Regions from separate parts of the Anaeromassilibacillus sp. SJQ-5 genome, predicted to be linked through region 3. Evidence: predicted binding sites of a transcription regulator. Region 3 holds the regulator's gene; each other region holds the start of a gene.

Region 1 (10,367 bases), 3.2 Mb from region 3:
TTCACCTACGGCTTCACCCCGGAGGGAGAGCTGATCGAGCTGGACGATGAGGAGCTGATCCGCCTGGCGCGGGAATACGGCGTTTCGCCGCTGATGCATCTGTCCACCCTGACGCCGGAGGGGAATTTCAGCAGCGCTCTGGCCGACGCTCTGCTGAACAATCCGCCGGTGCAGGATATATTGATCGATCGGGTGCTGGAGACCATGCGGGCCAAGGGTTACGACGGGCTGGACGTGGATTTCGAGTTTATCGCACCGGAAAACCGGCAGGCGTATGTGGATTTCATTCAGAAGGTGGCCGATCGGCTGAATCCGGAGGGCTACATCTTGGTCACGGCTCTGGCTCCCAAAACCTCCGGCGACCAGCCGGGTCTGCTGTATGAGGGGCACGACTACGCAGGGATCGGCGCTGCCAGCAACGCGGTGCTGCTGATGACCTATGAGTGGGGGTATTCTGCCGGGCCGCCCATGGCCGTGGCCCCCATCGGCAATGTGCGCAAGGTGCTGGACTACGCGGTGACCGTCATCGAACCGGGCAAAATATATATGGGGTTCCCCAACTACGGCTACGACTGGCCGCTGCCCTTTGTGCGGGGGGAGACCCGGGCCCCCTCCATCGGCAACGTGGAGGCGGTGGACATCGCCGCCCGCCATGGCGCGTCCATTCAATACGACGAGGTGTCCCAGGCCCCGCATTTCAACTATTTCAGCACCACCTGGCAGGAGCATGAGGTCTGGTTCGAGGACGCGCGCAGCGTCCAGGCCAAGCTGGCGCTGATACCAGAATACGGGCTGCAGGGGGTGGGGTATTGGAACCTGATGCGGCCCTTCCCGCAGAATTGGCAGGTGCTCAACGCCCTGTACGACATCCGGAGGGCCTAAAGAAACCGGCGGACGATTTCGTCCGCCGGTTTCTTGCAGGATGGGGTGGCCGTATCTTATTTTTCTTTGTCCTCCATGGCCTTCTGCAGCGCCAGGGCGAAGGCGCTTACCGCCGGCGCGGCGTCCTCCTGCTTGGCCAGGTACTGCTGTACCGCCCGCTTGGACATGCCCGCCCCCGCGCCGGTGCGCTCGCGGAATTTTTCCGCCTTTTCCCGGAATCCGCAGCGGCAGACATAGGACTGCTTGTCGCCGTCCCCGAACAGCTCCAGCTTTTTGTGGCAGACCGGGCAGCGGGAGTTGGTTTCCATGCTGACGTTCTGCCGGTGCCCGCATTCCCGGTCGGGGCAGACCAGCATCCGCCCCTTTTTCCCGGTGACCGCCAGCATCAGCTTGCCGCATGCCGGGCAGGGCGTCTGGGATACGTTGTCGTGCACGAAGCTCTCCGTGCTGTCCTTCACCGCCTGCACCAGCTCCTTCGTGTACCGGCGGATGTCGGCCAGGAAGGCGGCGGGGTCGGCCTTCTCCCGGCTGATGGCGTCCAGCTTCTGCTCCCACTTAGCGGTCAGCAGCGGCTCCTTCAGGTCGGGGGGCACCAGGCTGATGACCTGCGTCCCCTTGGACGTGGGCACCAGGGACACCCCCTTTTTCTCCACATAAAAGGCGGAGAACAGCTTCTCGATGATATCCGCCCGGGTGGCCGGGGTGCCCAGCCCTCCGCCAATGAACTCTTTCATCTGCTTGTCGTCGATGTACGGGGAGGGGTTTTCCATGGCGGACAGCAGGGTGGCCTCTGTGTATCGGGCCGGCGGCGCGGTCTTGAGCGCCTTGCACTGCACCAGGCCGCCGGTGTAAACGTCCCCCCGATGGAACAGGGGCACCGCCTGTTCGTCGGCTTCGTCCTCGTCCCGGCTGTCCTGCACCTTCCGCCACCCCTGCTGGAGCACTGTTCGTCCGGCGGCGTAGAACCGTTCCCCCTCGGCCAGCAGCTCCGCCCGGGTGCGCCGGTACTCGTAGGGGGGATAGAAACAAGCCAGAAACCGTTTGACCACCATCAAATAAATCCGTTTCTCCTCCAGGGAGAAGCGGGCCAGATCCGCCGCCTGCTCGGTGGGGATGATGGCGTGGTGATCCGACACCTTGGCATTGTTGACGCAGGCTTTGGCGATGGAACGCCTTTCTCTCTGGATTTCGGCCACATAGGGGGCGAATTCCCCCCGGGACACGGCCCGCAGCCGTTCGGGCAGGGTGGGGACGATGTCCTCGGTCAGGTAACGGGAATCGGTGCGGGGGTAGGTGAGCACCTTGTGAATCTCATACAGCCGCTGCATGACCGACAGGGTGTCCTTGGCCGACATCTGGTACTGCTTGTTGGCATCTCGCTGCAGCTCGGTCAGATCGTACAGCATGGGCGGCGGGGTGGCTTTGTCGGCGGCCTTCACATCGTAGACCCGGAATTCCTTCCCCTTGATTTTTTCCGCCAGCGCCTCGGCCTTTGCCTTGTCAAAAATGGCGGTCTGCCCCTTCCCGTCCTGCCAGGTGACGAAGAATTTGCCCAAATCCGCCTGCACCATGTAGTAATCCTTGGGCACGAAGCGCTTGATCTCCTCCTCCCGCCGCACGATGAGCGCCAGGGTGGGGGTCTGCACCCGCCCGGCGGACAGCTGCGCGCCGTAGTGGCAGGTCATGGCCCGGGTGACGTTGAGCCCCACCAGCCAGTCGGCCTCCGCCCGGCAGACGGCGGAGCGGTACAGGGGCAGATACGCCCGCCCGTCTTTCAGGTTGGCGAACCCCTCCCGGATGGCCTTGTCGGTCTGGGAGGAAATCCACAGCCGCTTGATAGGTTTGTGAAACCCGGCCTTGTCCAGGATCCATCGGGCCACCAGCTCCCCCTCCCGCCCCGCGTCAGTGGCGATGACCAGGGAGTCGATTTCCTTGCTGTGCAGCCAGGTTTTTACCACGCCGAACTGCTTGGCGGTTTCCGGGATCACCTTGAGGGCCATCTTTTCCGGCATCATGGGCAGGCTGTCCAGGCTCCAGGTCTTGTATTGGCTGCCGTAATGCTCCGGCTCCGCCAGCTCCACCAGGTGCCCCAGCGCCCAGGTCACCACATACTGCGCCCCGGCCATGTACCCGCTTCCGCCGCCATGGCAGCCCAGCACCCGGGCGATTTCCTTGCCCACCGACGGCTTTTCCGCCAGTACCAGCGTCTTTCCCATAGGTATCCCGCCTTTCTTTCGTCTATTGTAGCATACTCCCCTCCGGTTTTCCACCGGCAGAGCGGGACTGGTGGAAAACTTTCAGCCGCCCGCCTCCTTCCGACAGACCAGCAGGGCGTGGTTGCTCATGCCGGTGCACGCCTCGCTGGCGCACATCCGGTCGGCCAGTGGTTGGTATAAGGCGAAGGTTTCCTCGCTCATGGCGTCGATAACGCTGGCCGCCAGGAAGAAATCCAGCCCCAGATTGCTCACCTTGGTCAGCCCGTGCCGCTTCGCCGCGGCCTCCATCTCTTCCGGCGTGGTGTAGAAAAACACTCCCGGCTTGAAGTCGTCGGTCCCCTGCCCGAGCACGTATTCGTTGGCCCTTTTGCTGGGATAGAACTGCCGCAGGGTGTCGTGCACGCAGGCCGCGGCGTACACGCCTATCTGGCAGATGTAGGCGAAGGCCAGCACTCCGCCCGGCCGGCAGACCCGGCGGCATTCCGCAAAGACCAGCTCCCGCTCCTCCGGCGGCAGGTGGTATAAAGGGCCGAAGCAGCAAACCACGTCGAAGGAATCGTCAGGGATTTCCCCCAGCTGGGTGGCGTCCCCCACCCGGCCCGTGGCGTTGGTCAGCCCGGCCGCCCGGACGTTTTCCCGCAGCCGGTCAATGTGGGCGGGGACGAGATCCACCCCCACGTATTCCCGGCAGAGCGGGGCCAGCCGCAGGGCGTAATACCCGGTGGCGCACCCCACCTCCAGCACCCGGTCGGTTTTCTGGATATGCTTTTCCATGGTCTTCATGGTGTAGGCGAATTCCATGCCGGCCGAGCGGGATTGCGCCGCCCGGCTCTCCTCACGTTCGCCGTCCGCGTACAGCGCGCGGATTTGTTCTTCATTGCTGGACATAATGACCTTCCGTTCTCTCTTTGGCGTCTTATCGTGGATAATAGGTATAAAAACAAAAATCCCGCCGACTGGTGTCGGCGGGATTTTTTGGTGCGCCCGAAGGGATTCGAACCCCTGACCTTTTGGTTCGTAGCCAAACACTCTATCCAACTGAGCTACGAGCGCATAGGCTGTCCTTTTGAACAGCATAATAGATTATAGGGGGTTTTCCTCGGAATGTCAAGCGATATTTTTGCATTTTTTCGGTTTTTTCCAAACAAAAGCGGCCGCCCACACGACGGGCGGCCGCTTTTTCCGCACAATAGCGCGCGGTTTCGCTTATTTCTGCTCCGCCATCAGGCCGCAGATCTGATTCGAGAACTCCACCGGGTCCTCCACCGACATCCCCTCGATGAGAAGGGCCTGGGCGTACAGAAGCTGGCTGTAGGTTTTCAGCTTCTCCTTGTCGGTTTCATACAGGGCGGTCAGTGTGGCAAAAATGGGGTGGCTTTCGTTGACCTCCAGCACCCGCTCGGCCTTGACCTTGTTGTCGGTGGGCATGGCGTTGAGCACCTTTTCCATCTCGAGGGACAGCTCGCCGGCGGATGCCAGGCAGACGGGGTGAGTTTTCAGCCGCCGGGACAGGCGCACGGTCTGCACCTTGCCGTCGAGGGCCTCGGTCATGAAGGCGAAGAGATCCTTGTTTTCCTCCTGCTGCTTCTGCTCCTCTTCCTTCTCCTCCGGGGTATCCAGATCGAGATCGCCGGCGGAGACCGACTTGAACTCCTTGCCGTCCAGGTCATGGAGCACCTTGAGGGCGAATTCGTCCACATCCTCGGTCAGATAGAGGATTTCATAGCCCTTGTCCCGTACCAGCTCGGTCTGGGGCAGTTTTTCGATTTTTTCCACCGACTGGCCGCAGGCGTAGTAGATGCAGGTCTGGCCTTCCTTCATCCGGGAGACGTACTCGGCGAAGGTCACCGGCTTTTTCTCGGTGGAGGAGTAGAACAGCAGCAGATCCTTCAGGACGTCCTTGTTGCGGCCGAACTCGTTATACACCCCGTATTTCAGCTGCAGGCCGAAATTTTTGAAGAAGGTCTCGTATTTCTCCCGATCGTTTTCCAGCATGGAGAGCAGCTCGGACTTGATTTTCTTTTCCAGGCGGGAGGCGATGATCTTCAGCTGCCGGTCGTGCTGGAGCATCTCGCGGGAGATGTTCAGGGAGAGATCCTGGCTGTCCACCAGGCCCTTGACAAAGCTGAAGTGATCGGGCAGCAGGTCGGCGCATTTGTCCATGATGAGCACGCCGCTGGCGTACAGCTGCAGGCCCTTCTCGTAGTCCCGGCTGTAGTAGTTATAGGGGGCGCGGGCGGGGATGAACAGCAGGGCGTTGTAGGTCGCGGCGCCCTCGGTGCTGGAATGGATGACCCTGGCCGGGTTCTCGAAGTCGTGGAACTTCTCTTTATAGAAAGCGTTGTAATCCTCTTCGGTCAGCTCACTTTTGTTTTTCTTCCACAGGGGCACCATGCTGTTGAGGGTTTCCACCTCGGTATAGGTCTCGTATTCGCTGTCGCTGCCCTCCTTCAGGCGGCTGCGCTCCATCTCCATTTTGATGGGGTAGCGGATGTAATCGGAATACTTCTTGACCAGGGCCTGCAGCCGGTAGGGCTCCAGAAATTCGTCATAGTTCTCGTCGTCCGCGTTCGGCTTGATGTGCAGGATGATGCGGGTGCCGTGGCCCTCTTTCTCGCAGGGCTCCACCGTGTAGCCCGCCGCACCGTGAGACTCCCAGCAAAAGGCTTCGTCCGCGCCGAAGGCCCGGCTTTCCACCCGCACGCAGTCGGCCACCATGAAGGCGGAGTAAAAGCCCACGCCGAACTGGCCGATGATGTCCACGTCCTCCTTGGCCTCGTTCTCCTTTTTAAAGGCCAGGGAGCCGCTCTTGGCGATGGTGCCGAGGTTGCTCTCCAGCTCCTCCTTGGTCATGCCGATGCCGTTATCCTCCAGGGTGAGGATCCGGTTGTCCTTGTCCGCCGTGAGCTGGATGGTGAAATCCTCCCGGCTGACGCCGGTGACGTCGGCGGTCAGCGACCGGTAATACAGCTTGTCCATCGCGTCGCTGGCGTTGGAAATCAGCTCCCGCAGGAAAATCTCCTTATGGGTGTAGATCGAGTTGATCATCAGGTCCAGCAGCCGCTTGGATTCGGCCTTGAACTGTTTGGTTCCCATTGCAATCCCTCGCTTTTACATGTTGTACCGGGGCGGCGAAGAGCGTTAGCACTCGCCGCGCCAGAGTGCTAAAATAGAGTATAATCCAATTGAAGAGAAAGCGCAAGGCGTATTTGTTAAAAAATTGTAAAAGCTGATAAGGGAACGATTTCCGGAAAGGGGAAGGGGGCGGATTCGCGGGAAAAGCGGTAGACTTTTTGACGGACATGTTGTATATTAAGTTAGATACAATTCTTTAGCAAAGGCAGCGCGGGGGTTCACCCCGCTGAATAAAGGGAGATTCCATATGCCGAACAAAAAACGCAGACGAAAAAGACGGCGGGCGCTGCGCATACTGGTGGTCGCCCTGGGGGCGGTCGCGGTCGTGGGCGCGGCGGCCGGCCTGGTGGGCGGTGCCATCTGGCTGGCCGTGGCCCATCCGGACAAGCCTTCCTCCGGCCAGTCAGAGCCGGCGGGTCCGCCGGATTCCTCGGCCGCATCCGCGACGCTCCCCGCCGCGACGACCGACGAGCCCGGGGAGACGACGACCACCGCTCCGGCGCGGCCAGCCACCACCACACGCAGAGCGGCCACCCCTGGCTCCACCACCCGCGGTTCCACCACCGCGGCGGCGGTGGATACGCAGGCGCTCAACCAGAAGCTCGACGACATTCTGGCGAAAAACGGACGCACGCCCAAGGCCATCTACGACTATGTGCACGGGCACATGACCTACAAGAGCATGGCGCGGGGCAGCTCCTATGAGGAGATGGCTCTGTACGCTATCAAATACGGCAAGGGCTCCTGCTACCAATTCACCGCGCTGACCTATCTGCTGCTCAAACGGGCGGGCTACGACGCGTATTACATCGACGGCAACGGCTGGCAGGGCGGCGGGCCGCACACCTGGGTGATGGCCTATTTCGACGGGGGCTGGTATTTCATCGATTCCGTGTACGTCCGTTCCGCCAAGCTGACGCGGGCCGATCTGCTCCGCATCGGGTACAAGTGGGACGAAAGCCAATACCCCGCCTGCACCTGAGAACGGGAGCGGGCCGCCGGAAAGGACGGGATTTCATGACACGCAACCGACGGCTGGCCGCCGGCTTACTGACGGCGGCGGGCCTTATCGCGATGCTGGGAGGCTGCACGCCCGCCGCGCCGGCGGACGGGGACGCGTCCTCCCGCGCGCAAACCCCGGCGACGACGGGCACGGCGGCGCCGCCCCCCCCGCCCGAGGAGGCGGTGACCGACCCGGTCACCGGCGTGCTGTGCGTAAACGCCAACCTGACGGGCAAGACGGACAGCCAGTTCGAGCTGCCGCTGGCGGGGGCGACCGGGTACGCGTCGGTTCCGCTGAGCCTGACAGCCACGGCGGGAGGGACGGACAAGACGGCGGAGCTGAAAGCGGGGGAAGCCTTCCGCATCCTCGAGGAGCAGGGGGACAGCTGGCGGGTGGAAACCCGGAATGGCGCGTCCGGCTGGGTGCCCCACCGATACGCCTTTGTCAACCTGCCGGATATCCTGCCCTCCATCGTGTACGACATCACCAACGCCGACGCCTCGGTGTTCGTCAGCGCGGGCAAGGACATCCCGGGCATCACGGGACAGAAGCTGTACGACAGCCGGATGCTCAACGAGAGGCTGGAGGACAACGAATACCTGGTGCCGGTGCTCTACGCCATGGCAAAGAAGATAGCGGCGGCCCAGAAGGCCGCCCTTGCCAAGGGGGACACGCTGGTCATCGTGGAGACCTTCCGGCCGCTGGACACCCAGCTGCTGGTGGCCAAGCAGCTGGAGGCCCTGAGCGACGCGGACAGCGAGGTGCGCCGAGGAATTTCCACCGCGCCCTGGGGGATCGGCTGGTTCATCGCCAACCAGGTGTCCACCCATCAGAAGGGGTGCGCCATGGACGTGACGCTGGCCAAGCTGAAAACGGTGCGCCGCTACCGCAGCGGCGCGTATGTCTACAGCCGGGCGTCGCTTTACGAGCCGTACGAGATGCCCACCCCCATCCATGAGCTGAGCAACCGGGCGGTGTCCCTGGCAAAGCCGGTAAACTCCCGCTCCGCCACCGCGTGGAAGGCGGTGGCGGCCGCTCCCACCATGAACGAGCCGGCGCTCAAGCTGCGGCAGTACTGCACCGACGCGGGCCTGTCCCCCCTGGCGTCGGAATGGTGGCATTTCAACGATCTCGAGGCCAACGCGGCCATCGGCAGCCGCTACATGACCACGGCGTTCCAGGTGGCCGACTGTCTGACCGCCGCCTGCCCCTGATCGGCGGCGGGGCCGGTTTCCGGTCTTGTTTTACGATGAAGTTCCCTTGACCACAAACGCTACGGGCCGAAAGGTGTTACGACGTTTATGACATTCAGTTCCGTGAGTTTTCTCTGTCTGTTCCTACCGGCGGTGTTTGGGCTGTACCACATCCTGCCGGGGGCGCGGGCGAAAAACGCCCTGCTCATCGCGGCGAGCCTGCTGTTTTACGCCTGGGGCGAGCCGGTGTATATTCTGCTGATGATCCTCTCCGTCCTGGTCAACTGGCTGGCCGGGCGGTGGATCGGGAGCGCCCGGAAGGGCGCCCGGCTGCCCATGGTGCTGGCGGTGGTGTTCAACCTCGCGCTGCTGGGGGTGTTCAAATACAGCGGGTTCCTGATGGAGACCCTGGGCGCGGTGACAGGGCTGGCGCTGCCCGTACCCCGGATCAGCCTGCCCATCGGCATCTCGTTCTTCACCTTCCAGGCCATGTCCTATGTCCTGGACGTGTACTGGAATCCGGGGCAGATGCAGAAAAGCTTTTGGAGGCTGCTCTTATACATCTCTTTTTTTCCCCAGCTGATCGCGGGGCCCATCGTGCGGTACCACGACATCGAGGGGCAGCTTTCCAGCCGGACGGTGACGGCGAACGAGACGGCGGCGGGGCTGCGCCGGTTTCTGGCGGGGCTGGCCAAGAAGATGCTTTTAGCCAACGCCATGGCGGTGGCGGCTGACGGCATTTTCGGTATGGATCTGTCTATTTTGAGCGCGCCGGCGGCCTGGATCGGCGCGATAGCCTATCTGTTCCAAATTTATTTTGATTTCAGCGGGTACAGCGACATGGCCATCGGCCTGTCCCGGATGTTCGGGTTCACCTTTCCGGAAAACTTCCGGTACCCCTACGCGGCGCTGGGGATCAAGGATTTCTGGCGGCGGTGGCACATCTCCCTGTCCGGCTGGTTCCGGGATTATCTCTACATCCCGCTGGGTGGCAACCGCAAGGGGAAGGTTCGTACTTGGCTCAACCAGTTGATCGTCTTTTTCTGCACCGGGCTGTGGCACGGGGCCAACGTCACCTTCATCGTCTGGGGCCTGTTCCACGGGGCGCTGCTCATCGCGGAAAGCAGCGGGCTGCTGAACGTGCGAAAATGGCGGTTCAAGGGACTGGCGCATGTGTACACCCTGCTGATGGTGACGGTGGGCTTCGTGATTTTCCGGGCGGACACCATGGGGGATGCCTGGCTGTATCTCAAGGCCATGTTCACCTCCTGGAGCGTGGGCGGGGTTACCCTGCGGCAGGCGGTGGGGTATCTGACCCCGTATTTCCTCCTGCTGACCGCAGCGGCGGCCTTGGCCTGCACACCGGTATGGCCGCGGCTGCAGGAGGCGGCGCGGCGGCGGGCCGAGACGGGAGGCGGCGACGGGCTGGCCCGGGCAGTGCGGGCAGGCTCCTACGCCCTGTCGGGAGCGGCGCTGCTGCTGTGCCTGTTCGCGCTGGCCACCGATTCCTACAACCCGTTTATTTACTTCCGATTCTGATATGAGACCCATACCCACAGGTGGGAGAGACGCTATGAAGAAGAAACCGATAAAAATCGCCTATGTGGCCCTGGTGCTGGCGGTGTGCGCCTTCCCAGTGTTCACCATGCCGCTGTTCGGCGAGACGGCATCGACGGAGAAGCGGGAGCTGGCCGCGTTCCCCCGCCTGACGAAGGAGGGGGAAGGGTTCAACCTGGCCTTTTTCTCTGAGCTGAACACCTATTTGTCCGAGCATTTCAGCTTCCGCTCCCAGCTGGTGACGGCGGACAGCGTGGCGAAGGCCAGCTTGTTCGGCACATCGTCGGAGGACCAGGTGATCGTGGGCACTGACGGGTGGCTGTATTTTGAAAAGACGATGGACGATTACTGGGGACGGAACGTCCTGGACGAGAGGGGGAC
Region 2 (10,367 bases), 3.0 Mb from region 3:
TCGCTGTCCGCCACCGCTTTCATGTTTTTGATAAGGCTCTTAAAGCCGGAGTCCCGCTGGTAATGGATGGTCTCCTGCTCCCGGAGCACCTTGTCCAGATACATGGCCCGGTATTTGGGCACCCGGATCCGCCCGGTGCGCAGCTCCGCGTCGGTCAGGGCGAGCCCATCGGCCATTTCCGCCAGCCCCGCCAGCGCGTTGTCGTCCAGCTGGATGAAGGAGCCGGTGCGCAGCCGGTGGTATTTCTTGTTCTGCCGGTAGCTGTCCAGCACCCGGCTGAGCTCGTCGATATCCAGGCCGCTCACGTCAAAATCCAGCAGCAGATCGCTGTCCAGGCTCACGCCGACCGAGACCTTGGGAGGCGGCACGAGGCCGATTTTTTTAAATCCATCGGTGGCGTACACCACCGCAATCCGCTCGATATCCTCCACGCCCCCGGCCACAAAGCGGTAAATCTGCTCCTCGTCCCCGTGAAAGAGCAGACGCCCGTCCTCCGGCCGGAAGGAGGTGAAATATTTTTGCAGGATCAGCCGAGCCTTCAGCTCGCCCAGCCGATCCCGAAAAGGGGCCGTCGGCCCTTCCGCATACGGATTGAACACATCGTCGCCGTACCGGCATTCCAGCCGGGCGGTGATGGTTTCCGCGTCCGGCGCGTCCAGATAAACGGCGCATTCCAGCGCACGGGGCTGGTAGGGCTCCAGACCGTCGGTGTCACCCTCCAGACGGATATAGGGGCGGATGACCGGCAGCACCGATGCGCAGAAGGCGGGCAAATCGTCCCCAGCGATAAACAGGCCGTTCTGCGCGGTCTGGATGGTGGAAATCCACTCGGTCATGTGGCTGGCGTAATCCTCCGCGCAGCGGTAGAGCCGGGTGCCGTGCAGGACGTAGAAGTGGGCCGCGCCCTGGATGCTGCCCGCGTCCTCGGTGCGCAGCAGCAGCCCGCCGCCCTCCTCCGGCGCGTGCACCTGGATGGTCAGCGGCGGGTTTTCATCCATCAGCCGGATGGAGCGCACCCGGCCGTTTTCCCGGAAATCCACACAGGATCCAGCGTACAGCTCGAAAAAGCGGTCAAACCCGCCCGGCGACAAAGGCAGCTCCTTGCCCAGGCGGGTGTTCCCATAGACCTTGAGGATCTCCTGCTGGGCCTGCAAATCTTCGAACTCCCGCAGCAGAAACCGCAGCAGGGGGCGGGATTCCTCCGTGAAGCTGGAGGGATGGTGCACGAACCGGAGCAGCTTGCCGTATTCCGCCGTGGCGCCGGAGGCCATATCCGAGCAGAAGCGGGCGATGTCCTTGAGGACGTAGGGCCGCCGGGTTCCCAGGGAAAAGCTCAGCCGCGGCCGCCGGTACAGCAGCTCGAGCACCGGGGTCAGCGCTACCTTGTCCGCGTCATCGGAGGTCTGCGCCACCAGCTCAGCGGCCTCCCGGGCCAGATAGGTCTCCACCATCCGGCGGGCCGCGTCGTCCGAGCGGGCTGGCCCCTTGCCGGCCGGGGCGGCGGAATAGGTCCGCCCGCCCATATCCTCGTAATATTTATGCACCAGCAGGGCCACAATGTGCCGGCAGGCCCCGCTGTCCGGGCGAAAACCCGGGCAGTCGCAGGTCATATACGCCATGGTTCCCTCGGCGGATAATCCCACCTCCACGTGGCAGCGCCTGCCGGCGTTTTCCTCCACATTGGCGCTCAGATACTCGTCAAACAGCGGGTTTGCCAACCGGGCAATGTCCAATACCTTCCCGCTGCTGTTCAGGGATGTCCCCTTCAAGTAGGCCTGCCGGCCGTCCGCCAGCTCGCCGATTTTTTTCAGTGAAAACAGAGGCATAACCCTCACCGCCTCCCCGCGATGCCGTATCTTTTCAGTATACCCCAAAACCCGGTCGCCGTAAAGGGCGAAAACGCAAACAAAGAAAAGCCTGCGGCGTCTGCCGCAGGCTTTTGCGCTATTTCAGGTGGTTCCAGCCGCCGTCCCGGATGATCTTGGCATAGTCCTTCAGTCCGATGTTGCGGTCTATGTTCCCGGCGATGCCAGCAACGGCGCCTTTGCTGGTATACTGCCATATCGTATACGGTACCGGATAGGTGACAGTGGTGTTATACTGCGCCAGCCAGATGTCGTATTTCTCCTTCAGCCGCGCGGGTTCCATGTTGCTGGTGGCCCAGCTGGCCCCCGTATACACCATGGGATAATATCCCGCCGCCTTGATGGCGTCGCAGAACGCGATGGCGATATCGGTGCACAGTGTCTTCTTACCTACCAGCGCCTGGGTGCGCGCCTCCTTGTCGGGCGGGTTTTCCATGTCGATGACCACCGGATAAGTGACAGCGTATCCCTTGATCCGGTCGAGGACATATTGGGCTTCTTCCTTAGCTTCCGCCACGTTGATTGCCTGGGAAAAGAAATACACGCCGCGATCCACGCCGGCGGCGATAGAACCCTTCATGTTGGCTTCATATTTGGCGTCGGTGAACATGGTGCCGGCCGTTCCCCAGCCCCGGGCGCCCAGGCGGATAAAGGCAAAATCCACGCCGTCCGCCTTCACCTGGTTCCAGTTGATGTCCCCCTGATACGTGGACACGTCGATGCCGACCTTCGACGATAGGGCCCCGTCCTTGTCAAAGTAATACTTGGCTTTGCCGATGTCCTGATAGCCGGTCAACTTTTTACCGTTCAGATAATAATATGTCTGGCCGCCCGCCGTATGCCAGCCGGTGCTGGGGGGCGGCGACGTGGTGGGCGGGGCCGTGGACGCTGTGGTGCCGGCGGAGCCGGTCACCGTCGTGACGGTTCCCTTGGTGGTGGTTGTGGTGGTGCCGGCGGTGGTGGAGGGCGGCAGCGTGACGTCCGGCAGGGTGGAAACCGGCGTTTCCGGCTCTTCCTCTTTTTCCTCCTCCTTAGGCCGCTGCGGGTCATCCGGCGGCGCGACGGCTTTGGTGGTGCGGGTGGTCCGCGTCGTGCTTTTCTTGGAGCCTGTGGTCTCACCCACGGTGGTGGAATCCGACGTACCGGTCTCGGGGCCGGTGGTGTCGGTCGCTGTGGTGGAATCGCCGCTGTCCGGCGCGGTCGCCACACCGGAGCTTTCCGCGCTTTCCGGCGGGCCCAGATGCCACTCGTCCGTGGGGCGCGCCGCGGCGCCGCAGCCGGTCATGCCGGCCAGCAGGCAGACCGCCAGCCCTAAGGACAAGCTCTTGCGGAACGTATATCTCATGCAGGCCAAATCCTTCCTTGTGTCAAAATTGAATGGATATTCATTATACCACAAGGCGGCGCGGAGCGCCGCCCTCCTTAGTTCGGAACGGCCTTGTCCGTTCCGGGGTGGTTCCATGTTCTCCCAGCCGTCGGAAATCTTGGATTTCCGCTTACGGCGTGAGGTTATTACACCACAAAGCGCTGCGCCTTGCGCATCGCCTACCTTAGTCCGAAACGGCTTTGACCGTTTCGGAGTGGTTCAATGTTCTCCCAGGCGTCCAAAGGCTTGCGCTGCAAGGCTTTGGAGAACGCCGTGAGGTTATTATACCATATCGAAAGCTGTCGCCGCAAGTCGCCATTTGACGGAACCGGGAGGAAAACCCTGTCAAAAAAGCCCCTTCCTGCCTAAAGCAGGAAGGGGCTCCGCGCCGCCGGTTATTTGACTGTCAGCCGTCCGTTTTCCACGTCCACCGTCAGGGTGGCGCCGGGAAGTACGTCGTCGGCGATGATTTTCCGCCCTATGAGGGTTTCCACCTGGCTTTGCAGGAACCGGCGCAGCGGCCGGGCGCCGAACTGGGGATCGTACCCGTTGTCCACCACAAAGGCCTTGGCCGCCGGGGTGAGCATACAGGTCAACTCCTTGTCGGCCAGCCGTTTGTTCAGGCCGGCCACCAGCAGATCGATAATGGAGGTGATATCCGCCTTGGTCAGCGGCTTGTAGAAGACGATTTCGTCCAGCCGGTTGAGGAATTCCGGCCGGAAGGAACGCCGCAGCAGCGCCTCCACCTCTTGCTTGGCCTCCTCGGCGATGGTGCCGTCCTCCCGCATACCGTCCAGCAGACTGGCCGACCCCAGGTTGGAGGTCAGGATGATGATGGTATTCTTAAAGTCTACCGTCCGTCCCTGGGAATCGGTAATCCGGCCGTCGTCCAGCACCTGGAGCAGCACGTTGAACACGTCGGGATGGGCCTTTTCCACCTCGTCGAACAGCACCACCGCGTAAGGCTTACGGCGCACCGCCTCGGTCAACTGGCCCCCCTCCTCGTAGCCCACGTAGCCGGGAGGCGCCCCGATGAGCCGGGAAACGGAGTATTTCTCCATGTATTCCGACATGTCGATGCGCACCAGATTGCGCTCGTCGTCGAACAGGCATTCCGCCAGGGTCTTGGCCAGCTCGGTCTTGCCCACGCCGGTGGGGCCTAGGAAGAGGAAGGAACCGATGGGCCGGTTGGGATCCTGAATGCCGGCGCGGGAGCGGATGATGGCTTCCGTCACCCGGGTGACCGCCTCGTCCTGGCCGATGACCCGCTTGTGGAGAATATCCTCCAGATGCAGCAGCTTATCCCTCTCCCCTTCCATCAGCTTGGATACCGGGATGCCGGTCCAGCGCTCGATGATCCGGGCGATTTCCTCATCCGTCACCTTGTCCCGCAGCAGGCTGTCGGAACGGGAGGCGGTCTCCGCCAGCCGTTCCTCTTCCTCCAGCTCTTTCTGCAAGGCGGGCAGCCGGCCGTATTTCAGCTCGGCCGCTTTGTTCAGGTCGTAGCTTTCCTCCGCCCGTTCGATGTCGGCGTTCAGGGCCTCGATTTGCTCGCGAAGCTTCTGCACCTTGCCGATGGCGGCCTTCTCGTTGTCCCATTTGGCCTTCATGGCGTTAAACTGCTCCCGCATCTCGGCCAGCTCCCGCTGGATTTCGGCCAGATGCTCCTGGGACAGGCGGTCGCTCTCCTTTCTCAGGGCGGCCTCCTCGATTTCATGCTGGATGATTTTGCGCTGGATCACGTCCAGCTCGGTGGGCATGGAATCGATTTCGGTGCGGATCATGGCGCAGGCCTCGTCGATGAGGTCGATGGCCTTGTCCGGCAGGAACCGATCGGTGATATACCGGTGGGACAGGGTGGCGGCGGCGATGATGGCCGGATCGGTGATTTTCACGCCGTGATAGACCTCGTACCGCTCCTTCAGGCCGCGGAGGATGGCGATGGTGTCCTCCACCGTCGGCTCGCCCACCGTCACCGGCTGGAACCGACGTTCCAGGGCCGGATCCTTTTCGATATACTGGCGGTATTCGTCCAGGGTGGTGGCCCCGATGCAGTGCAGCTCGCCTCTGGCCAGCATGGGCTTGAGCAGGTTGCCCGCGTCCATGGCGCCGTCGGTTTTGCCCGCGCCCACGATGGTGTGCAGCTCGTCGATGAACAGGATGATCCGGCCCTCGCTCTTGCTTACCTCGCTGAGCACGGCCTTGAGCCGTTCCTCAAACTCGCCCCGGTACTTGGCACCCGCCACCAGGGAGCCCATGTCCAGGGAAAAGATGGTCTTGTCCCGGAGGTTCAGGGGCACGTCCCCCTTGACAATCCGCTGGGCCAGCCCTTCCGCGATGGCGGTTTTGCCCACGCCGGGCTCGCCGATGAGGACGGGGTTGTTTTTGGTTTTGCGGGACAGAATCCGGATGACGTTGCGGATTTCATCGTCCCGTCCGATAATGGGATCCAGCTTTTTGCTCCGGGCCTGCTCCACCAGATCGGCGCCGTATTTTTTCAGCGCGTCGTAGGTGGATTCCGGGCTGTCCCCCGTGACCCGGGTGTTGCCCCGCACGGTGGCCAGGGTTTTCAAAAAGGCGTTTTTCTCGATGTGGAATTCCTTGAAAATATCCCGCACCGTGCCGTCGGGATGCTCAAGCATAGACAAAAACAGGTGCTCCACCGAGACGAATTCGTCCTTCATGTGCTCGGCGGTCTTTTCCGCTTCGGTAAGCATCACGTCCATGGGGGCGGAAATGTAGATTTTGCCCGCCTCCCGGCCGGGGCCGGAGACCTTGGACAGGCTGCCCAGCACCCGGCGGGCGCGGGCGGTAATATCCTCCACGGGCAGCTCCATTTTCAGCAGCAGCTGGGGGATCAGGCCCTGATCCTGTTCCAGGAGGGCAGTCAGCAGATGAACCTCCTCCATCTGCATGTTCTGGTTCTCTATCGTGAGATCCTGCGCCGCCTGGATGGCTTCCAGGGATTTTTGGGTGAATTTTTGGGCATTCATAAAACAGCCCTCCTCATTCAGATACATAGGATTCGGCAGGCCACGGGGCACTTGCCTAAACCTTACTATATCCGATAGATGTGTGCAAGGTTTTGCGAAATTGTGACTGAAATGTGAATTTTAGCACTCGTTTTATTAGAGTGCTAAAGCTGTATATGCTCTATTGGAGCTTAGCGAAGGGATGCGGGGTAGTACCCCGTACTCCTATTGTGCCTGTGAGCCGCCCGCACCCCGTCTTTCTTTTTCGTGCGTGAAAAAGAAAGACGGGGGAGAAAGAAAAAGCCTTAGGGGAACCATCCGGCGTGGGGAGACTCACTCTCTGCCTCGCGGCAACCCCTGTGTCGCTGCGGGCTTCGATCTCCCACAAGGGAAATACAAACTTTTAGCGCTCGTGTCGCCGCTGGTGCGCCCGCTAATGCCCACGCGGCAGCAGCGTTCTGCTTTCTACCGGCCCCGCCTCGCGCCTGCGTCACCACACGCACCGAAAAGTCGGGCGACCAACTCCCCAGGGGCTCCGCTGCATGGGGAGAAGAAGGAGACAAGGGTGGACGCTCTGCCCTTGCCGGTCTCGCCGGCTTAGGCCGCCGAGCCCATACGGAGATCCGTAAACTAGCGGCTACCTTGTAGGGGCGAGCATCGCTCGCCCGCAGTGCGGCGATGACGCTCGATTGATAGGGCTCGCCGTCCTAAGACAGGGAGACCACACTTGATTGTACAACTTGGGTGATCGCTCAAGTATACTACGCGCGTCAGCGCGCTCGTAGCGCGGGAAAAGGACACGCTTCCCGGCAGATAGGCGCTGTTGCGAACTATAGCGCCGAATATTTTTCAGAATGTATTTCCTACATGGGGGGTGAAGAACGGGGCGCAGCCTCGTTCTTCCAGTGGGGGTCTCCCCCACGGCGCGATCGCAATCTCAAGCAGATAGGACGGAAAAGATTCGACGTGTTCTTTTCCTGCGCGTCTGTTGGATAAGGCTTTTTCTTTCTTCCCCCTCTTTCTTTTTCACGCACGAAAAAGAAAGAGGGGGTGCGGGAGCGGCACAGGCACAATAGGAGTACAAATTCCTACCCCGCATACCCACACAAAACCCGATAGAGCCATATATCCACATAGAAAAAAGAGCGCCCCGTAAGGCGCTCTATTTCTTCTCGTGTTTGGGAAAGCGATCCATCAGCTCCTGGAACAGCCGCCGGTCTTCCGGCTGCAGCTTTCGAAAGCCCTGAACAAAGCGGCGTTCCTCCGGGTGAATGAGATGGGTGTCTTCTCCTGGATAAGGATCGGGGTTATCGGTAAAGCCTATGAGATAGTCCACGGAAACTTGAAAATAGGAGGCAAAAGTCTTAAGAGTCTCCAGATTTGGCAAACGCTTCCCGTTTTCATAACCGCTTAAAGTGGAAATAGAAATAGATAACTCCCTGGCAAAGCGTTGTCTGGATATATTTTTTTCACAGCGTAATTCCCGCAAACGCAGCATGCAATCACCTATTCAAAACGTGTTATATTCACACTAACATAACGCATATTGAATTATTTTCAGAAACGAGCTATTATATTCGTTAATGGGTTCAAAATGAAACGATTGTTAGGAGGCTTATAAATGATGACCTATCAAGAAATCCTGGATTACGCCGCGTCTCACGGCTTTGATATACCGGCGGATTGCCGCCGCCTCATCCGCCAACTGTCCGCCCTTTTTCTGGTGGACGAGGGTGAGCGCCTGCGCCTGTATGGGGCCAAGCGGGAGGGCGCGTCCACCTGGGGGTCGCAATATGGCTTTACTTTTTATCGAGATAACCCCCCGGCGTGCTGGTCGGACCTCCTGCCCGCCGCCGATACGGTTTGCCCGCCCGCCGTTTGCATCTTTTGCGGAAAGGCGGCCGATGGCGTGCTGCATCGCGGCAAATGGATATGCCTGGAGTGTCAAAAAGCCATTTCCGAAGAGATTTTATAGACTATGCTGCCAAAATGCGCTATACTGTGCCTATAACGGCCGGTATGGCGCGTTTTTTCTGGAGGTGATCCGGGTGGAGCCCATCGGCCTGTATATCCATGTGCCCTTCTGCCTGTCCAAGTGCCCCTACTGCGATTTTTATTCCTACGCGGCCTCCGACGAGGCCATGGACGCCTATACGGCGGCGGTGGAGCGGGCCCTGGCGGATTGGGCCGCCCGGATCGGCGTCCCGGCGGACACCCTGTATATCGGCGGCGGCACCCCCTCCCTGCTGGGCGGCGCCCGGCTGGCCCGCCTGATGGAGGCCGCTCGCCGGGGCTTCGGCTTGCGGGACGCGGAGATCACCTTGGAGGCCAACCCCGCTGACGATTTGGACGAAACTCTGCGGGCCTTTGCCGCCGCCGGCGGCAGCCGCCTTTCCCTGGGGATGCAGTCCGCCGAGCCGGACGAGCTGCGGGTCCTTGGCCGGCGGCACACTCCCGCCGACGTGGAGCGCGCCGTCCGGGACGCCGTGCGGGCCGGGCTCGATAATCTGTCCCTCGACATGATGCTGGGCCTGCCCGGCCAGCGGCCGGAAACCGTCGAGCGTTCGGCCGCCGTCTGCCGGGAGCTGGGGGCGTCCCACGTCTCGGCCTATCTGCTGAAGATCGAGCCGGGCACCCCCTTTGCCGCCCGGGAGCTGTGTCTGCCGGACGAGGACGGCGCGGCCGATTTGTATCTGGCCGCCGCCGGGGCGCTGGAAGCCCGGGGCTACGCCCAGTATGAGATCTCCAATTTTTCCCGCCCCGGCCGGGAGAGCCGGCACAATTTGAAATACTGGGATTTGCAGCCCTATCTGGGAATAGGCCCGGCCGCCCATTCGCTGCTATCTGGCCGCCGCTTTGCCTATCCCCGGGATACGGCCGCCTTTCTCCGGGGGGAGGCCCCGGTTTCCGAGCAGCCGGCGGGCCGGGAAGCCGCCATCAGGGAGAACAGCCCGGAGGAATACCTGATGCTGCGCCTGCGGCTGACCGCCGGCCTGCGGGCGGACGGCTTTGCCGCCCGTTTCGGGTTCCCCCTTCCCGCCCGCTGGCGTCAGCGGGCGGCCCGCCTGCCCGCCGCGCTGGTGACGGCGGACGCGGAGGGCATCCGCCTGACCCGGGAGGGCTTCCTGGTTTCCAACGCCGTCATCGCTCGACTGCTGGACGACGAATAACGCAAAAGGAGGCGGGCGGCTTCTCCCGGGCCGAAATCGCGGAGGGGCTGGCGGATGTCCGCCGCCTCTATGACGCCTGGCGCGCAAACACAAAAGCCTAAAAAATTTTTTAAAGACTGTTCATACAAATTTGCCAAGAACTTGGTACACTGTAATTCATAGGGAAACCAAAGGAGGATACCATCATGGCCGGTGGACTGAAAATCATGGTCGTCGACGACGACAGCAACATCTGTGAGCTGCTCAGGCTGTATCTCGAAAAGGAAGGCTTCGAGGCGATCATCGCCCCCAACGGCGCCAAGGCGCTGGAGATGTTTGACACGGAAAAGCCGGATCTCATGCTCCTGGACGTGATGATGCCCCAGCTGGACGGCTGGCAGGTGTGCCGCGAGATCCGCAAAAAGTCCGCCTGCCCCATCATTATGCTCACCGCCAAGGGCGAGGTGTTCGACAAGGTGCTGGGCCTGGAGCTGGGGGCTGATGACTATGTGGTCAAGCCCTTCGAGACCAAGGAGGTCATCGCCCGCATCAAGGCCGTCCTGCGCCGCAGCGGCGCGGCGGATCAGAAAAAGACCAAGGAAGTCAGTTACGACGGGCTGTACATCAACATGGAAAATTACGAGCTGCGGGTGCGCGGCAAGCAAATCGATACCCCGCCCAAGGAGATGGAGCTCATCTATCATCTCGCCAGCAATCCCAACCGGGTCTACACCCGGGATCAGCTGCTTGATGAGGTGTGGGGCTTCGAATACTATGGCGACAGCCGGACGGTGGACGTCCACGTCAAGCGGCTGCGCGAGAAGCTGGACGGCGTGTCCGATCAGTGGACGCTGAAAACCGTCTGGGGCGTGGGATATAAGTTCGAGGTCAAGGACGGCGCCGCAGGCTGACCGATTCTTCCAGGCCGGCTGGAGTAAGAAAGGACATGATTCGGAGCATGTTCAAAAGCATTTTTTCCAAATATTTTACCGTCATGTCCCTGGTGATTGTCGTC
Region 3 (10,367 bases):
GCCGGGCGGCGGACAAGCTGCGCCGGGCGGGGCTGCAGGCTCAGAGCCTGTCCGGCTCCCAGAAAAAGCTGGAAAGGCAGCGGGCGCTGACCGCTTTCGCCGGCGGGGAAGCGCCGCTGCTGATCGCCTCGGATCTGGCGGCCCGCGGCCTGCATGTGGAGGGTGTGGACATGATTTTCCACGTCACCCTGCCGGAAAGCCCACTGGACTATCTCCACCGGGCGGGACGCACAGGACGGGGGGCCTCCGGCCTGTCTGTCGTCCTGGCCAAGTTCCGGGAGCGGGCGCTGACCGGCCAATACGAACGGGCACTGGATTTTCAGTTTATCGATAAGCAGCTGGACGGGGATAGGCGCCGCCTGCTGCCCGTGCCGACGCCGGCGGGGAAAGAGACGCCGCCCCGCCGCTGATCGGGGACGAAACCCTGTCTTTTTTGCGATGGCTCCGCATATACTGTACCACGCGGGATTTGGACTTGCCGACAAGCCCAAGGCCCGGACAGGTTGAAAAGGAGCTGACGCACGATGAATACAGCCATCCGCCCGGAAGACATGGAGCGGTATCTGCGGGAAATGCGGGCCTTTGCTAAGCGGGCGGGCTACACGATCTCGCCGCCCTCACCGCCTGCTCCTCCGGCTGTCGAGGAGCCACCCGCTCCGCCGGCCACCGAAGAAGAACCCGCGCAGGAGCCGGACACGGCGCCCCGATATCCGGAGGCCCCTCTGGAGCAGGAGCGGGTCATGGACGAGAGCGGCGGGGAAGAGCCGGCCGCGCCGGAAGAGGAAGAGACGCCATGCGTCCCTTGTGAGGCGGCCGCGGAGGACGACGGGCTCTAATGAATCCGGACACAAAAAGCCACCCGGCCGAGAGGCCGGGTGGCTTTTTCACCGTAGTTATTTGTCGCCGTAGAGATTCATGCGGAACAAATCGGTTTCATCCTCCGGATTTTTGCAGATGACGCGGGCGGTGCCCACGTTGCCCCAGTCAATGGCGCTGGAGAGGGCCAGCAGCTGGGTCAAACGGCTTTTCAGGTTCAGCACGTCGCCGTCGGGAGTTTCCAGAAACACGTCGCCCTTCGCCTTGGAGGCGAACTGAATCAGTTTGTTAAAGTCAAAATCATGAATTTCAAAACCAGCCATGAGGAATCGTCTCCTTTCATAAGGTGCGGAAAAAACAGTATCCTTTAGCTTTTCCCACATGTATTATTATATACGGACGCCGCCCAACAATCAACAAGCAAAATGCCGAACTTTCCCAGTATAAGACGTGGAATTTGTACACGATATACATTATGTTAAAAGAATCCTATGCAAAACCTCCAATTGTCTGCTGCAAAATGGCTTTCACTGTGAAATCGATGAAAATCCCGGCGGTTTTTTACAAAGAATTCACAATTCGGATATTGACAGGCCGCCCGGGGAATGGTACATTATATGGTGTTAGCACTCGAGATAATAGAGTGCTAACCATTAGCAGAGTCAAGTGACCAAATGGGTTCCATCGGTAACGCCGGATAAGGAGGCGATGGCACATGGAACTGGGCGAACGCAAACAAAAGATACTGACCGCGATTATTGACTCGTACATCCAGACCGGCGAGCCTGTCGGCTCCAAGGCACTGGTGGAGATGCTGGGCAACGCGGTGTCCTCCGCCACCATCCGCAACGAGATGGCTGAGCTGGCCTCCTGGGGATACCTGGAGCAGCCGCACACATCGGCGGGGCGGATTCCCACCGCTAAGGCGTTCCGGCTGTATATCGACCATCTGATGCGCCGGCAGGCCCTCAGCGATGAGGATCAAAAGGATATTGACGACATGCTGGCCGGTTCGGCCGGCGATCCCGAGCGGCTGATCGGCGAGGCGTCCCAGGCGCTGGCCGAGAGCACCGGCTGCGCGGCGGTGTCCACCACCCCTTCCGAGCAGGGGGCGGTTATCCGCCGGATTGAAATCATGCGGGTGTCCTCCCGTTCGGCGGCATTGCTGCTGATGACCGGCTCCGGCGTCCTGCGCAGCCGGGTGTGCCGGTTCGACGGCGACGTGGAAACCGACACGCTGCAGATGCTGTGCAACGTGCTGACGGAAAACTTCCTGGGTGCGCAGCTGACCGACATCGGAGTGCCGCAGGTGCAGAATCTGCTGGTTTCCCTGGGAGATTACGGGCTGACCTGCGCGGCGGCGCTGACCGCGTTTTACGAGTTGGTGCAGGAATCGGCCGAGGCGGAGGTGCTGCTCACCGGGCAGCTCAACCTCTTGCAGCATCCCGATTACGAGCTGGAGCGGGCCCGGTCGCTGCTGGGTTTCCTGGCCCAGAGGGAACAGCTGATGGGCATGCTCGCCGCCCATCGGGGCGGCCTAAGGGTGGTGCTGGGCAGCGAGAGCCTGCGGCCCGAGCTGAACGGCTCTAGCATTATCGTCACCCGGTACAGCCTGGACGGGCGGGCAGACGGCTCCATCGGCCTCATCGGGCCCTTGCGCATGGATTACGCCGCCACCATCCCCCGCCTCGAGTATATAGCCAAGGCCGTGGGCCGGCTGCTGTCGGACATGTTCGGCGGCGAGCCGCCTAAAAAGGATTAAAGGAGGAGCCTATCCCATGGAACCCAACCAGACCGGCGAAACGCCGATAGAGGAGACCGTGCCCGAAACCGCGGAGGCGGAAATCCCGGAGGCGGCCGAGGAGGCCGCGCCGGCGGAGGAACCCCCCGCCGCCCCGGAGGAGGACGGCAAATCCGAAAAGGCGGACAAAAAGACGGAGAAATCCCGCAAAAAAGAGAAAAACGAAGCCATGGCCCTGAAGGCGGAAAACGAGCGCCTGGCCAAGGAACTGGCGGAGGCCAAGGACAGCTACCAGCGCATGCTCGCGGAGTACGCCAACTACAAGCGGCGCACCGAGCAGGAGAAGGAACGCCTGGGCGAGTTCACCAAGGCGGAGCTGCTAGGTAAGCTGCTGACTTCGCTCGACAACATGGAGCGGGCCATCGAGGCCCCGGCCGGCGACGATTACAAAACCGGCGTGGACATGGTGCTGCGGCAGTTCCGGGAGTTGCTTATGGGAATGGGCCTTGAGGAAATCGAGGCGGAAAACGCCCCGTTCAACCCGGAGGTGCACAACGCCGTCATGCGGGAGGACGCCGACGGCATCGAGCCCGAAACCGTCACCGCCGTGTTCCAGAAGGGCTATAAATACGGCGACCGGGTGCTGCGCCCGGCCATGGTCAAGGTGGCCAACTGATTTCGTTTGACGGCCCGGAGGCCCGGGCATACTCAATATATACGATGGATTGGATAAATGGAGGTAATAGACATGGCAAAGATTATCGGTATTGACTTAGGCACCACGAATTCCTGCGTGGCGGTTATCGAGGGCGGCGAGCCGGTCGTCATTCCCAACGCGGAAGGCGCCCGCACCACCCCTTCCGTCGTCGCCTTTAAGAAGGACGGCGAGCGCATCGTCGGCCGGGTGGCCAAGCAGCAGGCGGTTTCTAACCCGGATCGCACCATCGCGTCCATCAAGCGCGAAATGGGCACCGCTCACAAAGTGACGGTGGACGGCAAGGATTACACCCCTCAGGAAATTTCCGCGATGATTCTGTCCAAGCTTAAGCAGGACGCCGAGGCGTACCTGGGCGACAAGGTGGTGGAGGCGGTTATCACCGTCCCCGCGTATTTCACCGACGCACAGCGGCAGGCCACCAAGGACGCGGGCAAAATCGCGGGCATGGAGGTCAAGCGCATCATCAACGAGCCCACCGCCGCGGCCCTGGCCTACGGCATCGATAAGGAAACCGACCAGAAGATCATGGTGTACGACCTGGGCGGCGGCACCTTCGACGTGTCCATCATCGAGATGGGCGACGGCGTGCAGGAGGTGCTGGCCACGGCGGGCAACAACCGTCTGGGCGGCGACGATTTCGACCAGAAGATTGTCGACTGGATGGTCGCCGGCTTCAAGGCCGACACCGGCGTGGATCTCTCGGCTGACAAGATGGCCCTCCAGCGGCTGCGCGAGGCGGCGGAAAAGGCGAAAATCGAGCTGTCCGGCTCCACCACCAGCAGCATCAACCTGCCTTTCATCACCGCCGACGCCACCGGGCCGAAGCATCTGGATATGACCCTGTCCCGCGCGAAGTTCAACGAGCTGACCGCTTCCCTGGTGGACGCCACCATGGGCCCGGTCAAGCAGGCGCTGTCCGATAGCGGCCTGTCCGCTGGGCAGATCGATAAAGTGCTGCTGGTGGGCGGTTCCACCCGTATCCCGGCGGTGCAGGAAGCCATTCAGAAGTTCATGGGCAAGGAGCCCTTCAAGGGCATCAACCCCGACGAATGCGTGGCCATGGGCGCGGCCCTGCAGGGCGGCGTGCTCGGCGGCGAGGTCAAGGGCCTGCTGCTGCTGGACGTCACCCCCCTGTCCCTGGGCGTGGAGACCATGGGCGGCATCATGACCAAGGTCATTGACCGCAACACCACCATCCCCACCAAGAAGAGCCAGATTTTCTCCACCGCCGCCGACAACCAGCCGGAGGTGGAAGTGCACGTGCTCCAGGGCGAGCGGGAGTTCGCCAAGGACAACAAGTCTTTGGGTGTGTTCAAGCTGGACGGCATCGCCCCGGCCCGCCGCGGCGTTCCGCAGATTGAGGTGACCTTCGACATCGACGCCAACGGCATCGTCAACGTCAGCGCCAAGGATCTGGGCACCGGCCGTGAGCAGCACATCACCATCACCTCCAACACCAACATGTCCAAGGAGGACGTGGAGAGGGCGGTCCGCGAGGCGGAGGAGTACGCCGCCGAGGATAAGGCCAACCGCGAGAAGATCGAGGTGCGCAACGGCGCCGACCAGGCGGTTTATCAGTGCGAGAAATCCATCGAGGAGCTGGGCGACAAGCTGGACGCTTCCGACAAGGCGGAGCTGCAGGGCAAGATCGACGCGCTCAAGGAGACCCTGAAGGGCGACGATGTGGAGGCCATCAAGGCGCAGCAGGAGGATCTGATGAAAGCCTTCTACGCCATTTCCGAGAAGATTTATAAGGCGAACGCGCCCGAAGGCGCGGCTCCCGGCCCGGACGCCCCCGCCGACGGGCAGGCGGCCGACGGCGGCGAGTATTACAGCGGCGACGTGCAGTAATCGAACAAACAGCGACAGGGGCTGATGCAGCGAATACCTGCGTCAGCCCCCCTTGCCGTGATACGGCGACTCTGCGACAGCATGGAGGATAGACCACAATGGCTGACAACAAGCGTGATTATTATGAGGTGCTGGGGATTTCCAAGGGCGCCTCGGACGATGAAATCAAAAAAGCCTACCGCCAGGCGGCCAAAAAATACCATCCCGATCTAAATCCCGGGGACAAGGAGGCGGAGGCACGCTTCAAGGAGGTCAACGAGGCCTACGAGGTGCTGTCCGACCCGGAGAAGAAGAGCCGGTATGACCAGTTTGGCCATGCGGGCGTGGACCCGAATTTCGGCGCGGGCGGTTACGGCGGCGCCGGGTTCGACGGGATGGATTTCGATTTGGGGGATATTTTCTCCTCCTTCTTCGGCGGGGCCGGCGGCGGCCGGCGCGCCAATCCCAACGCCCCCCGGCGCGGCGGCGATGTGGCGGCCTCGGTGATTATCTCGTTTGAAGAGGCGGCCAAAGGCTGCAAAAAGCAGGTGTCGGTGCAGCTGACCAGCACCTGCGGCGACTGCGGAGGCAGCGGGGCGAAAAAGGGCTCGTCGGTCAAGACCTGTCCCAACTGCAACGGCTCCGGCCAGGAGCGGCGGCAGCAGCGCACCCCCATCGGGGTCATTCAGACCCAAACCACCTGCTCCCGCTGCCACGGCAAGGGCAAAATTGTCGAAAGCCCCTGCCCCACCTGCTCGGGAAGCGGGCAGGTGCGCAAGCCGGTGACCATCGGCATCAACATACCCGGCGGCATTGACGACGGGCAGGTCATCACCATCCGCGGCAAGGGCAACGCCGGCATCAACGGCGGCCCGGCGGGGGATTTGCAGATTCAGGTGTCGGTGCGGCCCCATCCAATCTTCGAACGGGATGGGTACGACATCTGGTGCGATCTGCCTCTGACCTTCGCCCAGGTGGCGCTGGGCGCGGAGGTGAGCGTTCCCACCCTGGACGGCAACGTGTCCTACACCATCAAGGAGGGCACCCAGCCGGGCGATACCTTCCGGCTCAAAGGCAAGGGCTTCCCGTATATCAACGGGCGGGGCGCCGGCGACCAGGTGTTCCGGGTGGTGGTGGAGGTTCCAAAGAACCTCTCCAGCGAGCAGAAAAAGCTGCTGCGCAGCTTTGAGGAGGCCACCGGCGAGAAGAACTATCAGAAGCGCCGCTCCTTCTTCGACAAAATCAAGGACGCGTTCAATAATTAGTAAGAGGAAAAAAGCCGATGCGGCGTATGCTGCATCGGCTTTTTTTGCGTTTGCGTCCGATAGGGGCAATACAACTCTATCGGGTTGAGCGTTGGTATGCGGGGTACCACCCCGTGGGCCGTTCGCGGCTGTGAGCCGCCCGCACCCCATCTTTCTTTTTCGTGCGTGAAAAAGAAAGATGGGGGAGAAAGAAAAAGCCTACTGGTACCTTTCCGGCGGCGTGAAAATAATTCACATCCTCGCGGCAACCCCTGTGTCGCTGCGGGCTTCGACCCTTTAGAGAAAAAATAGAAACTTTTAGCGTCTGCGTCCCCACAAGTACGCCCGCTAATAACCATGCGGCAGCCCGTTCTGCTTTCTACCAACCCCGCCTCGCGCCTGCGTGACCACACGTTGCGAAAGTCGGGCGACCAACTTCCCTGGGGCTGCATTGCATGAGGAGTACCAAAAGACAAGGGGGGATGCTCTGCCCCTGCCGGTCTCGTCGGCTTAGGCCGCCGAGCCCATACGAAATCCATAGGAAGGAAACCAGAGGCGGGAGTTTATCCTGGTTTCCACCTCATCCGGCGTCCGGCCCCGCCGGACGTCGCCATTTGTCTGCCGCGGACGTCCCCCTTTTGTTCCCCGCCAGGCGGGAAATCACCTCGAGGGAAAGGCTTTCGCTCGCCACAGGCTGGCGGGTATGGGCGAGAGGGAGCGCTGTCTCGCGGGCGAGCGATGCTCGCCCCTACAAAGCCGCCACGCAAGATAGCCGCGGGATTCTGAGAACCATCCATTTCGATGGATAGGGCTCAGCGTCGTAAGACGGTGAGACCACACTCGCTTGTATAATTTGGGTGATCGCTCAAGTATACTAACGCGCGTCAGCGCGCTCGAAGCGGGCGCGTCTGTTGGCCGGCTTTTTCTTTTCTCCCCCCTCTTTTCTTTATTTATACCTTTTTGGGGGGATGAAGAACGGGGTGACACCCCGTTCTTCTAGTGGGGGGTCTCCCCCCCACGGCGGGCGCGGCTTAGGCGCGAAAGGAGCGCGGGGTAGTACTAGGGTTTCCGTAAGGAAACCCGGCATACCAACGCTCAACCCGATAGGACTAATAAAACCGCTTAGCCGTACCTTTTGGCAATCGTTTTTACGCAAGCGAGGCACATGTTTACGCCTTCATAGCTGACAAGATCCCGGGCTTCTCCGCAGAAGATGCAGAAGGGCGCGTATTTTCTCAAGATGATCTCGTTGTTATCGGTGAATATCTGCAATGCCGCGCCATCCTCCAAATCCAGTTGGTGGCGCAGCTCCACTGGAATAACGATACGCCCCAGATTGTCTATTTTCCGTACAATTCCCGTTGATTGCATAAGGTCACTGCCTTTCCTTCGTTTAGTATCGTAAAGTAATAATACATAAAATTTCCAAAAAAGTCAATGTTGCTTAATTTTAAAATATAAATTGAAGCAATACTTATTTTATAAAGAGTATACTATTAAAAAACGAGGGAGGTGGGACTATGGCTATGAAAACAAAATTAGTAACCTTGGGTTCCCGCCTAAAATATCATCGCAAAAAGAATCAGTTAACTCAAAAAGTCGTTGCGGAATTGATCGGGGTTTCATCATCGGCAATTTCTCAATATGAAAAAGGGTCCATAGAACCGGATTTGGCAATATTACGTAAACTGGCGACAATTTATAAAGTATCTGCGGACACGCTTTTAGATATTGATTTACCGGATGCTCCCCTTAACCGAAATGATGTTAAGAAAGAATTGGCTGTTGCGGCATCTGCGTTGAGAAAGGCAACCGTGGCACTGGAAAACCTTGAATCCCTCCTCGATAAACTGTAAACCCCGCGGCCGGATGCACCGGCGGCGGGGTTTTGTTGTCTACCTGTCCAGTTTCCTTCGACAGACAGCCCCAAAATTCCACTTGATATTCCCAAGGGGGGTATGCTACAATTAAAGACAAATTAAAAAATCAAGGAGGAAAAATCGTGGTAAATGCGAATGCCGGCGAGAAGTTCCTGAAGGAAGGCCTCACCTTTGACGATGTGCTGCTGATCCCCGCCAAGTCGGACGTGCTGCCCAAAGACATCGCGGTGAACACCCGCCTGACCAAGTATATCACCCTGAACACGCCGCTGATGACGGCGGCCATGGACACGGTGACCGAGGCCCGCATGGCCATCGCCATGGCCCGCGAGGGCGGCATCGGCGTGATTCACAAGAATATGTCCATCGAGGCCCAGGCCGATCAGGTGGACAGGGTCAAGCGCTCCGAAAACGGCGTTATCGTCAACCCGTTTTTCCTCTCTCCCGATCACATCGTGGCCGACGCCAACGAGCTGATGGGCAAATACAAGATTTCCGGCGTGCCGATCTGCCGCGATGGCAAGCTGGTGGGCATTCTGACCAACCGGGACATGCGCTTCCTTTCCGACTTCACCCAGCGCATTGAGGAGGTCATGACCAAGGAGAACCTGGTCACCGCCCCGGTGGGCACCACCATGGAGCAGGCGCAGGAAATCCTGCGGCAGCACCGCATTGAAAAGCTGCCCATCGTGGACGACAACGGTTATCTCAAGGGCCTCATCACCATCAAGGACATCGAGAAGGCGGTCAAGTATCCCCTGTCCGCCAGGGACAAGGACGGCCGTTTGCTCTGCGCCGCGGCCATCGGCGCCACCTCCGACGTGCTGGACAGGGCTTCCGCCCTGGTGGAAGCCCAGGTGGACGCGCTGGTTCTCGACTCGGCCCACGGGCACAGCCAGAACATTCTGAAGGCGGTATCCAAGGTCAAGGCCGCATACCCGAACGTGTCCCTCATCGCGGGGAACATCGCCACCGCGGCGGCGGCGGAGGCCCTCATCGACGCGGGCGCCGACGCCATCAAGGTGGGCATCGGCCCCGGCTCCATCTGCACCACCCGCGTGGTGGCGGGCATCGGCGTGCCGCAGATCACGGCGGTGTACGACGCGGCCTGCGCGGCGGCCCGTTACGGCATCCCGGTGATTGCGGACGGCGGCGTCAAGTATTCCGGCGATTTGGTCAAGGCCATCGCCGCGGGGGCGGATGTGATCATGATCGGCTCCCTGGTGGCCGGCTGCGAGGAATCCCCCGGCGCGACGGAGATTTATCAGGGCCGTCAGTTCAAGGTGTACCGCGGCATGGGCAGCTTGGGCGCCATGTCCCAGGGCAGCAAGGATCGGTATTTTCAGGAGGACAACAAGAAGCTGGTTCCCGAAGGGGTGGAGGGCCGGGTGCCCTACAAGGGCCTGGTGTCCGACACGGTGTATCAGCTGATGGGCGGCCTGCGGGCCGGCATGGGATACTGCGGCTGCGCCACCATCCAGGATTTGCAGCAGAAGGGCCAGTTCATCCGGATCACCGGCGCGGGCCTGAAGGAAAGCCATCCCCACGATATCCACATCACCAAGGAAGCCCCCAACTATTCCATCAGTCAATAAGAAACAAGGAACCCCCGGAAGCAGACGCTTCCGGGGGTTCCTTTTCAGACTGTCAAAGAAGGTATCGGAGGGAAGGGAAGGTGTGGAGGGGGAACCGTCAGGGTTCCCCACTCCGCGTCGAGCGAAGCGGATCACCCGCCCGCAGGCGGCCAAAAGTGGGGAAAATCGGCACGATTTCCCCACTTTTGCTCAGCTTGGCGTAAACGGCCGGCGTGAGCCGGACTTTTTCGACAAGCTGACAAGGAACCCCCGGAAGCAGACGCTTCCGGGGGTTCCTTTTGTCGATACGGAAATATCAGGGCTCGGCGTTCTCCATTTTTTTTCGGGCAATGCGCACGGAGCGCTTTTCCTTGCGGGAAGCCGATTCCGTCTGCTCCTCCGGCGGGAGGCCCAAGGTGCTTTCCCCATCCTTGAACAGGGGCGCGCCGGACAGGTCGAACCGGGCCTTGCCATCGGCGACCAGCCGCGCCTGCTCCTGCTTGGCGACGATGCGATCGCAGATAAAGGCGGGCACCATCAGCAGCGGCACGAGAGCCGGGCTCA

The links. Region 3 encodes HrcA, which represses chaperone genes, less so after heat shock. Its sites were predicted from a motif close to TGTTAGCACTCNNNNNNNNNGAGTGCTAACA; they were not measured.
Region 1: the regulator HrcA is predicted to act here: its motif matches at 6,238-6,268, upstream of htpG (molecular chaperone HtpG).
Region 2: the regulator HrcA is predicted to act here: its motif matches at 6,343-6,373, upstream of clpB (ATP-dependent chaperone ClpB).

The regions. Positions count from the first base shown of each region.
Region 1 is NZ_JBPJWQ010000001.1:3,290,357-3,300,723, reverse strand. Features, by position in the region: gene ACSAMM_RS14295 (LysM peptidoglycan-binding domain-containing protein) at 1-882, shown strand, start outside; gene ACSAMM_RS14290 (DNA topoisomerase III) at 939-3,098, opposite strand; gene ACSAMM_RS14285 (methyltransferase domain-containing protein) at 3,180-3,986, opposite strand; tRNA gene ACSAMM_RS14280 (tRNA-Arg) at 4,075-4,151, opposite strand; gene htpG (molecular chaperone HtpG) at 4,305-6,194, opposite strand; gene ACSAMM_RS14270 (transglutaminase domain-containing protein) at 6,481-7,215, shown strand; gene ACSAMM_RS14265 (M15 family metallopeptidase) at 7,251-8,450, shown strand; gene ACSAMM_RS14260 (MBOAT family O-acyltransferase) at 8,538-9,968, shown strand; gene ACSAMM_RS14255 (alginate O-acetyltransferase AlgX-related protein) at 10,003-10,367, shown strand, end outside.
Region 2 is NZ_JBPJWQ010000001.1:3,137,941-3,148,307, forward strand. Features, by position in the region: gene ACSAMM_RS13540 (SNF2 helicase associated domain-containing protein) at 1-1,826, opposite strand, end outside; gene ACSAMM_RS13545 (GH25 family lysozyme) at 1,945-3,210, opposite strand; gene clpB (ATP-dependent chaperone ClpB) at 3,627-6,224, opposite strand; gene ACSAMM_RS13555 (helix-turn-helix domain-containing protein) at 7,366-7,701, opposite strand; gene ACSAMM_RS13560 (hypothetical protein) at 7,825-8,178, shown strand; gene hemW (radical SAM family heme chaperone HemW) at 8,252-9,373, shown strand; gene ACSAMM_RS13570 (response regulator) at 9,559-10,263, shown strand; gene ACSAMM_RS13575 (ATP-binding protein) at 10,311-10,367, shown strand, end outside.
Region 3 is NZ_JBPJWQ010000001.1:117,958-128,324, forward strand. Features, by position in the region: gene ACSAMM_RS00540 (DEAD/DEAH box helicase) at 1-410, shown strand, start outside; gene ACSAMM_RS00545 (hypothetical protein) at 525-836, shown strand; gene ACSAMM_RS00550 (hypothetical protein) at 894-1,139, opposite strand; gene hrcA (heat-inducible transcriptional repressor HrcA) at 1,532-2,578, shown strand; gene grpE (nucleotide exchange factor GrpE) at 2,595-3,233, shown strand; gene dnaK (molecular chaperone DnaK) at 3,306-5,126, shown strand; gene dnaJ (molecular chaperone DnaJ) at 5,225-6,370, shown strand; gene ACSAMM_RS00575 (AbrB/MazE/SpoVT family DNA-binding domain-containing protein) at 7,472-7,720, opposite strand; gene ACSAMM_RS00580 (helix-turn-helix domain-containing protein) at 7,876-8,205, shown strand; gene guaB (IMP dehydrogenase) at 8,352-9,824, shown strand; gene ACSAMM_RS00590 (hypothetical protein) at 10,120-10,367, opposite strand, start outside.